DNA from 3 places in the Aestuariimicrobium sp. G57 genome. Region 2 is predicted to be linked to each of the others. Evidence: predicted binding sites of a transcription regulator. Region 2 holds the regulator's gene; each other region holds the start of a gene.
The links. The regulator LexA, encoded in region 2, represses DNA repair genes until DNA is damaged. The targets are predictions, from matches to a motif close to TCGAACANNTGTTCGA.

Region 1: ACQCX5_RS01165 (DUF222 domain-containing protein) is a predicted target of LexA. The motif match lies at 2,236-2,251, and genes of this name have one in related genera.
Region 3: ACQCX5_RS02935 (DUF222 domain-containing protein) is a predicted target of LexA. The motif match lies at 2,437-2,452, and genes of this name have one in related genera.

Annotation. Positions count from the first base shown of each region.
Region 1 covers NZ_JBNINW010000001.1:249,485-253,620, reverse strand. The annotation lists gene lpdA (dihydrolipoyl dehydrogenase) at 1-902, shown strand, start outside; gene ACQCX5_RS01175 (helix-turn-helix transcriptional regulator) at 914-1,606, opposite strand; gene ACQCX5_RS01170 (DUF2249 domain-containing protein) at 1,679-1,957, shown strand; gene ACQCX5_RS01165 (DUF222 domain-containing protein) at 2,506-3,852, shown strand; gene ACQCX5_RS01160 (DUF6457 domain-containing protein) at 3,893-4,136, opposite strand, start outside.
Region 2 covers NZ_JBNINW010000001.1:80,745-84,880, forward strand. The annotation lists gene ACQCX5_RS00390 (ATP-dependent DNA helicase) at 1-1,833, shown strand, start outside; gene lexA (transcriptional repressor LexA) at 1,847-2,695, opposite strand; gene ACQCX5_RS00400 (hypothetical protein) at 3,183-3,383, shown strand; gene ACQCX5_RS00405 (RDD family protein) at 3,488-4,136, opposite strand, start outside.
Region 3 covers NZ_JBNINW010000001.1:635,308-639,443, reverse strand. The annotation lists gene ACQCX5_RS02945 (ACP S-malonyltransferase) at 1-839, opposite strand, end outside; gene ACQCX5_RS02940 (PucR family transcriptional regulator) at 991-2,127, opposite strand; gene ACQCX5_RS02935 (DUF222 domain-containing protein) at 2,566-4,044, shown strand; gene ACQCX5_RS02930 (PHP domain-containing protein) at 4,075-4,136, shown strand, end outside.

The DNA.
Region 1 (4,136 bases), 170 kb from region 2:
TTGCCGAGTCGCTGCCCGCCTCGATCATCATCGCCGGCTCGGGCGCCATTGGCACCGAGTTCGCCTATGTGCTCAACAGCTACGGCGTCGACGTCACCATCGTCGAGTACGCAGACCGCATGGTGCCGACCGAGGACAAGGAAATCTCGGCCGAGCTCGCCAAGCAGTACAAGAAGCTCGGCATCAAGGTGCTCACCAGCACTGCCGTGCAGTCGATCGAGGACACCGGCTCGAACGTGCGCGTGACCGTGGCCCCGGCCAAGGGCGGCGACGCCCAGGTGCTCGAGGCTGACAAGGTGCTCTCGGCACTCGGCTTCGCCCCGCGCCTCTCGGGCTATGGCCTCGACAAGACCGGCGTGGCGCTGACCGATCGCGGCGCCATCGCGATCGATGAATACATGCGCACCAACGTGCCGGGCGTCTACGCCATCGGTGACGTGACCGCCAAGATGATGCTCGCCCACGCCGCAGAGGCCCAGGGCGTCGTGGCCGCCGAGACCATCGCCGGTGCCCCCACCGAGCCGATCAACTACGACATGATCCCGCGTGCGACCTACTGCCAGCCGCAGGTGGCCAGCTTCGGGTACTCCGAGGACCAGGCCAAGGAGAAGGGGTACGAGGTCAAGACGGCCAAGTTCCCCTTTGCCGCCAACGGCAAGGCCTGGGGCCTGGGCGACGGCGTCGGCTTCGTCAAGATCGTCGCCGATGCGCGCTACAACGAGATTCTCGGTGCCTCGATGATCGGCCCCGACGTCACCGAACTGCTGCCCGAGCTGGTGCTCGCCCAGCAGTACGACCTGACCACCGATGAGATCGGCCGTGCAATCCACGCGCACCCGACCCTGTCGGAGGCTCTCAAGGAGGCTGCCGAGGGCATCGGCGGCCACATGATCAACTACTGATCACCTACTGATCAGGGCTGGCACTCGGAGGGCTCGGGCATTGCGCCCGGGCCCTCGTCTGCATGGCGGTGCACGACGCGGTGCACGACACGGCAGGCCCCCGGTTCGGCGAACGGCTCGAGGGCGAGGTCGTCCCGGCCGGTGGCCCCCGCGATCAGACCGGCGTGCAGCCCGCAGACCACGGCGGGGTATTCGCGTGCCGACCCGAGCAGGGGGCAGGTGAGCAGACGGACGACGTCGCCGTCGCCAGCAGGTGAGAAGCCAAGCCCGTCGAGCAGCGGCAGCAGCTGCGCGGGGCTGCCGTCGAGCTGGTGCTGCCGGCCCCAGTCGTGCCCGATGCGGTGGGCACGATCGGGTCCGTCGGGCAGGTCGTCAAGATGGGCTGCGATGGCCGTCATCACCTCGACATGCGTCGTGATGGCGGGGTCGCCGGCCAGCGCACGTCGTCCGTGGTCAGTGAGTTGCCAGGTGGACGCCGGCCGCCCGCGCCCGGGGGTTGCCCTGGTGCCGACAGTGGCGAGACCGGCGGTGGCGAGGGCATCGAGGTGGGCCCGGGTGGTGTTGGGGTGGCCGCCGAGCGTGGTGACGAGTTCGGCGAGCGTGGGTGGAGTGGCGGCGTCGGCGAGCGCCCGGGCAACCTTGGCCCGGGCCGGCGTGATCGCGGACTGGGATATCAGGGGGGTGGGTCCCAGCGCGGTGCTCATGGTGTGATCATACTGAATAACTACAGCTTGGTCTGTAAGAATTGATGCACGAACCCTTCGAAAGGCTCACAGATGACCGACCTGCCCATCGTCGAGAAGCACACCTGCGGCTGCGGCGAACATGACGACCTGCCCGTGATCGACGCCCGCACCATCAGCCACGCCATTCGCCATGCGGCGATCCTGGGTGCGGTTGACTCGCTGCAGCCCGGCAGCGCGCTGGCGCTGGTGGCGCCGCACAACCCGCTGCCGCTGCTGGCGCAGATCCAGCAGGCACATGGGGACAGCATCGAGATCAGCTACCTGGAAGAGGGCCCGGAGGCCTGGAAGCTGAAGCTCGCCCGGGTGTGACGACCTGGGTGTTGATGGCGCGCGGCGAGCCCGGACGGGGCGGACATCGCCGATGCGCCACCCCTGCAGCCGCGTCGGTGATGTTGCCGACGCGGCTGTTGCTGTGGGGCGCTGGTCCACCAGGGACGGTCCACAGTGGGGACGGTGTGCGGGAACCTCGGTCTGGGGCGAGGTTTCTGCACGGTGTTGCCGGCGATGGGTGCCCGCGAGGTTGGTGGGGAAATAGTTTTCCACAGATCTTGCCCGGGGGTTGTGTGGGGTCGATGGGCTTGCGAGAATAGAACAACCGTTCGACACGAGGTGGTGTCGGATCGTGGTTCATTCCCTCGAGATGAAGGGGCGAGGTGGTCCGGATGGGATCCAACGCCGCAACACCTGCAAGACCAACTCCAACACGAACCAGACCTGCGCCAGCCGCGCCCGACCCGGAGCCGGCTCGGTCGTGGCCGAGGCGGACACGCAAACCGAGGCCGCCGATTGACCGGCGACCCTCGGAGCAGCGGTTCGCGAAGACCGAGATCAGCGCTGAAGGGGCGCGGGCGAAGCTCGTGGCGTTGAATGATGCGTTCCTCGCCAAATGCCGCGCGGAGGCTGAGGAGTTCCGGCTCTATGCCGAGTTCGCCGACCAATACAGCTACATCCCGGAAGAATCACCCGTGCTCGCCGGGACGGAGCGGCTGGTGCAGTGGGGCGGGGACGGGACGCCGGGGGTGGCGGAGTTCTGCACGTTGGAGTTGGCGGCGGCGCTGCGGCAGTCCGAAGAAGCCGTCAGGATCCACATCGCGCATGCCCTCGCTGTCAGGCACCGACTGCCGAACACCTGGGCCGTGCTGATGGACGGCCGCCTCCGCGTCTGGCAGGCCACCGAACTCGCCAGCGCCACCTGGCAACTGTCGTATGAGCAGGCCGTCAGTCTCGACAGGGACCTGCCCCACTGGCTCAACACCATGGCTTTCGGCCGCGTGCTCGAGTTCATCAAAGCGTGCGTCGAGGAGCTGCTGCACGACCCCACCCAACCGCCGGTGGACGAGGCGTTGGCGAGGCGGCGGGTGGACATCAACACCCGCGGCGTCGACGGCTCCGGGGCCGGCGTCGCCGACGTGTCGGCGACGATCGATACTGCGGATGCGATCTTCCTCGACGCCCAACTGAACCGGCTCGCCGAAATCCTCGCCCACGGCGGCAACCGCGAATCCCAACAGGTCCGGCGCGCCCAGGCACTCGGCCTGCTCGCCACCCCAGCACGGGCGTTGCAGCTGCTGCAAGCCGCCCTCACAGATGAGCTGCCCGGCGAGGCCGACGGGTTCAACCCCGACTGCCCCGCACAGGGCCAACGCGGCCACACCTGCGGCACCATCACCGTCGACCCCGACCAACTACTGCCCCGCACCGACCTGATCGTCCACCTCACCGACACCACCCTGCACACCGGCGAAGGGCTCGTGAAGGTCGAGAAAGCCGGCTCCCTACTCGCCGGCTGGGTGAAACACCTCACCGGCAACACCCGCATCAACGTCCGTCCCGTCCTGAACCCGGAAGAACTCGCACCCACCGACGCCTACCACGTGCCACCCCGGATGCGGGAATGGATCACCCTGCGCAACCCCCACGAAGCCTTCCCCTACTCCAAGAAGTCCTCACGAGGGCTGGACCTGGACCACACCATCCCCTGGGCACCACCCCGACCAGGCCAACAACCACTAACCAGGCCCGACAACCTCGCCCCACTCTCCCGAAAGGTCCACCGGGCCAAGACCCACGGCGGCTGGCGACTGTCCCAGCCGTCACCCGGCACCTACCTCTGGAAATCACCCCTCGGGTTCGGCTACCTCGTCACCCCCAGCCACACCTGGCTGATCGAGGACCCCACCGGACAGATCCTGCCCGCCGCCTGACCCAGCCACCCAGCCGCACCCGCCGCACCCCGGCATGCCCTCAGACCGTGGCTGGCGTCGGAGCCGAGGCGACAGCTGACCGCAGCCTTTCCATGACCACCTCGGGCGCCGCGTCGCCACCGCCATCGCCTGCGCCACCACCCGACGCCATCGCCACCCCCCACACGAACGCCGCCACCGGGGCCACCGGACGGGCCCCGGCGTGCGCCACCTGTCTGGTCAAGTCCAGGATGGCCAGTTCGTCGACCAGCCGGCGATCCAACCCCAGCCGCGCGCACGCGTCG
Region 2 (4,136 bases):
GGCGCACCCATTGTGATTGCCACCGCCACGCTTGCCCTGCAGGCACAGCTGGCCACCAAGGACATCCCGGCCGCGCTCGATGCCGTCGAAGAGGTCACGGGGTTCAGGCCCACCGCAGCGATCCTGAAGGGCCGCACGAACTATGCCTGCCTCTATCGCACCCGCGAAGGCCTGGGCGAAGAGCAAGAGGCCCTGCTGGGCGGCACCGAACTGGCCGCCGCGACGCGCAACGCCGACCGCGCCTCGGCTGTGGGCGCCGAAGTGGTCATGTTGCGCGAATGGGTCGAGACGCAGGTCAAGGACAAGCAGCTGGGCGACCGGGATGACGCGCCGAGCCACACCCCTGCGGCCTGGGCGCAGGTGTCCATCCCGGTGCGCGAGTGCCTGGGGGTGAACCGCTGCCCCTTCGGCAGCGAGTGCCTCGTCGAGTTGTCCCGCGAACGGGCCCGGGCGGCCGACCTCGTGGTGACCAACCATGCCCTGCTCGCCATAGATGCCATGCACGGCGGCACAGTGCTGCCCGAGCATGGGGCAGTGATCATTGACGAGGCCCACGACCTGGTCTCCCGGGTCACCGGTGCTGCCAGTGATGAGTTGAGCCCGCAGATCATCGAACGGGTGGCGCGGCGCGCACTCGGTTGGCTCACCGATGAGGCGGGCGTCGAACTGCTCGAGGCCGCCGAGGCGCTCGAGGACACCCTGGCGGCGGCTGAACTCGCCCGCATCACTGAGGATGGCCCGCTGGTGAGGGCATTTGCGCAGGTGCGTGACGCGGCGCGCAAGGCGACCAGTGAACTGACGGGCAAACAGGACCAGGGCCGGACCGTGCGCGGCGATGATGCCGAGAAGTCCCAGGCGGCAGCGGCCGTCAAGGAGATCTTCGACATCGCCGAACGGATGGCGGCGCTGAAGGGCACCGATGTGGTCTGGGTCTCTGAACGCGAGCGTGCTGGTCGATGGGCGCATGTGGCCCCCCTGTCGGTGGCGGGGCTCATGCGCGAGAAAGTGTTCGGCCAGACGCCCACGGTGCTGACGTCCGCGACGCTGACGGTGGGCGGCGAGTTCGAGAACGTCGCTGCGAGCGTGGGACTCAGTCGCAAGCAGCGGGTGGCCGACCCGGGTGTGGTGCTCGACGAGGAGGATGACGACGCGCCGTGGGCGTGGGCGGGCATCGATGTCGGTTCGCCGTTCGACTACCGCAAGCAGGGCATCCTGTATGTCGGTGCGGGGCTGCCGAACCCGCGTCGCGACGGGATGGCACCCGAACTGCTCGCAGAGATTGCGGAGCTCGTCTGGGCGGCGGGTGGTCGCACGCTCGGGCTGTTTGCCTCACAGCGAAATGCCACCGAAGCGGCCAAACATGTGCGTGCCCAACTGCCGAACATGACCATCCTGTGCCAGGGCGAGTCGCAGCTGAGCGACCTGACGAGCAGGTTCATCGCCGATCCCTCGGTGAGCCTGTTCGGCACGCTGTCGCTGTGGCAGGGGATCGACGTGCCCGGTGAGACGTGTGAACTCGTCATCATCGACAAGATCCCCTTTCCCCGCCCGGACGACCCGCTCATGCAGGCACGTCAGCAGGCCGTCACCGAGGCTGGCGGCAACGGCTTCATGTCGGTGGCTGCCGCCCATGCCGCGTTGCTGCTGGCCCAGGGCAGCGGGCGCCTCATCCGGCGCTCGACCGACCGTGGCGTCGTCGCGGTGCTCGACCCACGGCTGGTGACGGCCCGCTACGGCGGGTTCCTGCGCACGTCCCTGCCGGAATACTGGATGACCACCGATCGTGAGATGGCCGTGCAGGCGCTGCGTCGCCTGCAGCAGGCGCGCGACTGAGGCCGCGCGGCCCTCAGACCTTGCGCAGCACCGCGACGACCTTGCCCATGATCGAGGCGTAGTTGCCGTTGATGGGCTCGTAGTCCTTGTTGTGAGGCAGTAACCAGACCTGACCGTCTTTGCGCTTGAAGGTCTTCACCGTGGCCTCGTTGTCGAGCAGGGCCGCGACGATGTCCCCATTGACGGCAGTGTCCTGCTGGCGCACCACCACCCAGTCGCCGTCGCAGATGGCCGCGTCGATCATGGAATCACCCTTGACCTCGAGCATGAAGTGCACACCGTCGCCCACCAACTGGCGCGGCAGGGCGAACACGTCCTCGACCCGTTCTTCGGCGAGGATCGGCCCGCCGGCGGCGATTCGGCCGACCATGGGGACCGCCACACCGACTGGGTTCGCGTCGTTGACGCCGGTCTCGTCGACCTCTACCTCGGTGGGCTGCGTCTCGGCCTTTGCGGCGATCGGGTGGGGGCGGGGTGGCGCTGCGGTGAGGGCCAGGGACGGGGGGAGCTGCACCTCGAGCGCGCGGGGGCGTTTCGGGTCCCGACGCAGGAAGCCCTTGGTCTCAAGCGTTTTGAGCTGGTGCGAGACGCTGCTGGGGCTCGCGAGACCGACGGCCTCGCCCATCTCACGAATGCTCGGCGGGTAGCCGTGTGCGGCCACCGCATCGCGGATGACTTCGAGGATTCGGCGCTGTCGCGGCGTCAGGCCGTCGGCATCGGCCGGCCCATCGGGCAGGGAGGTGATGGTGCCGAGCTCTGCGGCGACCTCGGCATTGGTGGGTCGCCCCGGACCGCGGCGGGCGCGGCGAGGAGCCTGGGGGGCCGGGGCCTGAGCGCGTCGGGGGGATTCATCGGCAACCATGCACCCAGCTTACTGCCATCCATGACGTGATTCAAACACCTGTTCGAACTGGCGTGTCGCGGGCGACGCCGTGCCGACTTTGGGCTACGGGCGGCATGGGTGAGCGCGGCCGGGGACGTGCGCTGGAGATTTTGTCAGAGGCGGGTGATCAACTGTTCGTGCGTGGCGCTGGTGGTCGGCGAACGTGAGTCGAACGTTTGTTTGGAACAAGTGTTTGAATCGCGAGCCGTCAGCCGCTAGAGTCCATCTCGAACAGGTGTTCGAAGCTCGCAGCTGTTCCCCGAAGTTCCACACCCGTTGCGCAGGATGTGTGCACGGCCACCAGAGGAGAATCCACATGAGCGCTGTCACCCTCAACTCATCGGTCCGCGTCCAAGATGGACGTCGCCCGCGCGCGCGGGCCACCCGCCAACCGCTACCTGTGCAGCCTGTTGCACCGGCGCGGCAGCGTCGCGATGCGGGTCGGCCCCATGGGGCCGCATGCACTGTGTCTTCGGCGCTCGCCCCGGCACGGGGTGCGCGACGGTCGAGCAACCCCGGCCTGGGTGATCGGGCATTGCTGGCGATCATGGTGGCATTCGCGTTGGTCTTCGTGGTGGGCGTGGTGGTGGTCGTCCAGGGCTTGTGGACAGTCAGCGCACCCGATGGCGCTGCTGGCGATGACGTGGCTGTCGTTGCGTCGCGCTGAGCAGGCACTGAGCAGGCACAGCCGAATGTGAACAGGGCCCCAGCCGAATGGCTGGGGCCCTGTGCGCAAGGTGGCCCTCGAGGAGGTGGACCGTGCTCAGCTCATCACTGCTGGGCGACGTTGACCGGACCAGTCTGGCTGACGTCGATCACGTAGGTCTTCATGATCTTGTCGGCGATCGTCTGGCGCTTCGAATCCCACAGCGGGAAGAGCCAACCGATGAGGCAGATGAACGAGTCAACATAGTGCAGCAGGTAACGGATGAAGCTCTTGGCCAGACCGATCGGACGACCGTCCTCGCCGACCAACTGGGTCTTGGCGATCTTGCGGCCCCAGCTCTGGCCGGTGTGCTGGCTGACGAAGGCAAGGGCAAGGTACAGCAGCAGGCTGAAGATGATGTTCGGCCAGTTGTTGGTCTGGGTGACGCTCACCCCACCGCTGGTCGAGGTGACTTCGGGGGCGAAGATCAGGCTCAGGATGATGCCGGCGATGAAGCCGGGCAGCACGAAGTCGAGCAAGCCACCGAGGGCGCGCTTGCCCCAGTCTGCGAGCGGAATGCCCAGCATCGGATGCACCTTGGCGCCCGGAGCAGCCTGGACGCCATAGCCGGGTGTGGCACCGTAGCCGGGGGCTGCACCGTAGGGCTGCTGCGCGGCTCCCTGGTCCCAACCAGCGGCCTGCTGCTGGTTCCACTGGTCGGCGCCGGGATGCTGCTGGTTCCACTGGTCGGCGCCGGGCTGCTGCTGGCCCTGG
Region 3 (4,136 bases), 550 kb from region 2:
TTGGCGATGCCAGTGAGGGTACCGGCCGGCGGCAGTTCGAGCATGCCGGTGACGCCCAGGTCGGCCATGGCCTGCATGCACAGGTCCCAGCGCACGGGGTTGGCGACCTGGTTGACCAGTCGCGCCAGGTAGTCCTGGCCGTCGTGGACGACCTGGCCGTCGGCATTGCTGAGCAGCTTCGCGCGGGGTGCGTGGGTGGTGATGCCCCCGGCCAGCTGGTCGAGGCGCGCGACGGCCGGCTTCATGTGCTTGGTGTGGAACGCGCCGGCCACGCTGAGGGGGAACAGCCGCGTGCGGGCGGGCGGGTTCTCGGCGAAGGTTGCCAGCTGCTCGACGGTGCCCGCGGCGACGATCTGGCCCGAGCCGTTGTTGTTGGCGGGGGTCAGGCCCGCAGCGGTGATCGCGGCCAGTATCTCGTCCCGGTCGCCGCCGATCACTGCGGTCATCGACGTGGGCCGCACGGCGCTGGCCTCGGCCATCAGGCGGCCACGCTCGCGGACGAAAACCATGGCGGTCTCGGCGCTGATGACACCCACGCCGGCCGCAGCGGTGATCTCGCCGACCGAGTGCCCGGCGACGACCCCGACCTTGTCGTAGGCATCACCGGGGTGGCCGAACAGTTCGAGGGCGGCGAGCATGCCAGAGGCGACCAGCAGGGGCTGGGCCACGGCGGTGTCGCGGATGGTCTCGGCGTCCGCCCCGGTGCCGTAGTGGGTCAGGTCAACCCCGGCGACGGTGCCCAGCCAGTCAAGCCGTGCGGCGAACGTCGGCAGTTCCAGCCAGGGGGCCAGGAAGCCGGGGGTCTGGGCGCCCTGTCCGGGCGCGACGATTGCAAGCACGCCATCAACCTTGTCTGATTCTCAGCATTTTCGTAGGAACGGCATGCACGAAAACTGTGACGGCCAACTTGTGGGGATCCCACAAAGCGCCCACCGTGTGGGGGTGTTCGGCCTTGTCGGGATGCACTGAAACGGGCGGGCTGTGCGATCCTCAGTCCTTCGGCGACGTGCGCCCGGCCGAGAGCCTGCCCAGGGTGATCGCGAGCCGCAGCACGTAGGCATCCCGCGGATCGGTGGGGGAGTACATCGTCACGTCCTGGATGCGCTTGAGCCGGTAACGCACCGTGTTGGCGTGCACGAACAGTGCCCGCGAACTCGCCTCGACCGAGCAGCCGTGGTCGAGGAAACTGGCGCAGGTCGTCAGCAGGTCACCGCCTGCCGCCAGCAGTGGTTGGTAGATGTCGTTGACCAGGATCCGGCGGGCGTGCCCGTCGCCTGACAGCGCGCGTTCGGGCAACAGTTCCACCGCCGAGACGACCCGCGGGCCTTCGGGCCAGGCTGTCGCCACCCGATGCCCCGACATCGCCGCGCGCGCCGAGAGCGAGGCGTCCACCAGGTCTTCGACCACGGGGCCGACCACGATGCTGCCCTCACCGAAGCGGCCCGCGAACTTGGTCGCCAGGGCCACGGCTGCGCCCGCAGAACCCGGTCCGGTGCCCAGGTCGGTGCTGCCCAGGATCACCACGAGCCGCTCACCCTGCACCGCGGCCAACGCGTTGACCCGGGCGCGTTCGGCCTCGCGGCGCACATCCTCTGCAGCCGAACTGGTCTCGTCCGGGGCATCGCCGACGACGACGGTGACAGGCGTGCGTGCCTGCCAACCCAGCGTGGACGCGCGTGAGACCACGGTTTCGTCGGCCTCGGCGCGCATGACGGCATCGACCACGAGCGCCTCGAGCCGGGCATCCCAGGTGCCGCGTTGCTCGGCGGCGCGGGCATAGACCTCGGCGGCGCTGAAGGCGACATCGCGGGAGTAGTACATGATCGCGGTCGACAGCACGGCGCGGTCATTGCGCGGCATGTGCTGGATCTGTTCCTCGACCACGCCGATGGTGGTGCGCACCAGCTCGACGGTCTGGCGCAGGGTGATCTTGCGGGTCAGGGCACGTGGGGCGGCATCGAACATGTTGCCGGGGTTGACCCGGGTGCCGGGTTCGGCCGCGAACCACTCGACGAAGCCGTCGATGCCGGTGCGGGCGACGATCGTGATCCACGAGCGTTCATCGGCGCCGAGGGCGCGGAACCACGCGAGGCGTTCTTCCATCGCGCTGAGCGCGGCGGTGGTCATGGCCGAGATGGTGCCCGAGAGCCGCTTGACCAGCGCATTGCGCGCCCGGGCCGACGAGACGAGGGCATGGGCCGTTCCCGGGACAGGCTCTGCCATGCCCACCTCCCTGTTCTTGCGCGCCTTGGATGGTGAGCATATCGACCCGGGAACGGGTTTGGTGCTGCGGCGGGCTCAGCAGTCGGCCCACAGGTCGGCCCACCTCGAGAGGTCACTATCTGCAGAACACGTCGATGGGATCTGCAGATGGTGACCTCTCGGCGTCCACAAGGGGTTGAGCCGGCGGGTGGGGTCGGCGCATCCTGGGGCCCGCCGAAAATACGTTCGAAAAGCTTGCCGCGGGGTCTTGGCTCGGGCCCGTTGGGCGGATAGAATAGAACGTAGGTGCTAATCGTTCGAGCCCAGTCAGTGGAACCCAGGCAACGGAGAGGGGTGGTCGTGATGGGTGGTCCGGTGTTCCCGGAGGATGTTGATGCGGGTGCGAAGCGTGCGATCCTGGTCGACCTGCGGCAGGCGTATGCGGCGCAGCGGCGGGCTGAGGCGGAGTCGTTCCGGTTGCTGACCGAGGCCGCGAGCCTGTATTTCGTGGTGCCCGGGGGCGCGTCGGAGTCGGTGTTGCATGGGGAGCGGCTCGAGGCGGTGGGCGGTGATGGGGTGCCGCTGGTGGCCGAGTTCTGCGTGGTCGAGATCGCGGCGTTGATGGGCATGACCACTGATCAGGTGCAGGTGGGGCTGCGGCATGCGTTGGATGTGCGGTACCGGTTCCCGGCGACGTGGCAGCACGTGATGGGCGGCGGGTTGCGGGTGTGGCAGGCCGAAGAACTCGCGGCGGTGACGCACCGCTTGCCCGCCGAGCTGTGTGCGGTGATCGATGGTGAGCTGTCGGCATTGGTCGGCACGATGCCGTGGCAGCGGCTGCGGAAGGGACTGCGGGCCCGGGTGCTGGAACTCGACCCCGACCCCGCCAGGAAGGGCCGGAACCTTGCGCGGGGCCGTCGGCGGGTCGACTTCGATGAGTCGGACGAGGGCATCACCGGCATGTCTGCGGTGCTGGACGCGGCGGACGCGGTGTTCCTGAACGCGCAGTTGACGCGGCTGGCGGGCATCCTGGGCGAGGCGGGCAGCACCGACACCCTCACCCAGCGTCGTGCCACAGCGCTGGGGGTGTTGGCGTCACCGGCGCGGGCGTTGCAGTTGTTGCAGGCCTCGGTGCAGGACGCGCTGCCCGATGATCTCGATGATCTTGACTTGGAATGTCCGGCGCGGGGTCAGCGTGGGCATACCTGCGGCACGGTGACGGTGGACCCGGACCGGTTGTTGCCGAAGGCCGAGTTGGTGGTGCACCTGACTGATGCGACCCTCGCCTCCGGTGAGGGGCTCGCGCGGTGCACCGCCTCGGGGCCCGAACGGTTGGATCCTGGTCCGGTGTTGGCGGGTTGGGTGAAGGACCTGCTGGGGCATGCCCGGGTGACGGTGCGTCCGGTGCTGGACCCCGGCGGGGTGGCGCCGGTCGATTCCTACGAGGTGCCGGCGGCGATGCGCCGCTCGGTGCTGTTGTGCAACCCGTACGAGGTGTTCCCGTTCGCGAAGCGTGCTTCTGCGGGGCTTGACCTGGACCACACCCGGCCGTGGGCGTCGTCCCGGCAGGCATGGGTTGACCAACTCGGCGACCCTGTGGGCGAGCGGCAGCCCGAGGATGACCCGCCGTCACGGATTGGGAACCTTGCGCCGCTGTCCCGCAGGGTGCACCGGGCCAAGACCCACGGCGGCTGGACACTGGCCCAACCCTCACCCGGAATCTTCTTGTGGAAGTCACCGCTGGGCTTCGGGTACCTCGTCACGCCCAGCCACAGCTGGCTGATCATGGACCCCACCGGCCAGATCCTGCCCCGCCAACAACCCGCCACAGTCGCCGCCTGACTGAGCTGCGGACGCCCTTATGCTGCGATGGTGAGCACCTTCGACCCCACCGACCCTGCCGAGCCCGCCGCCACCGCCGTGGCCCATCTGCG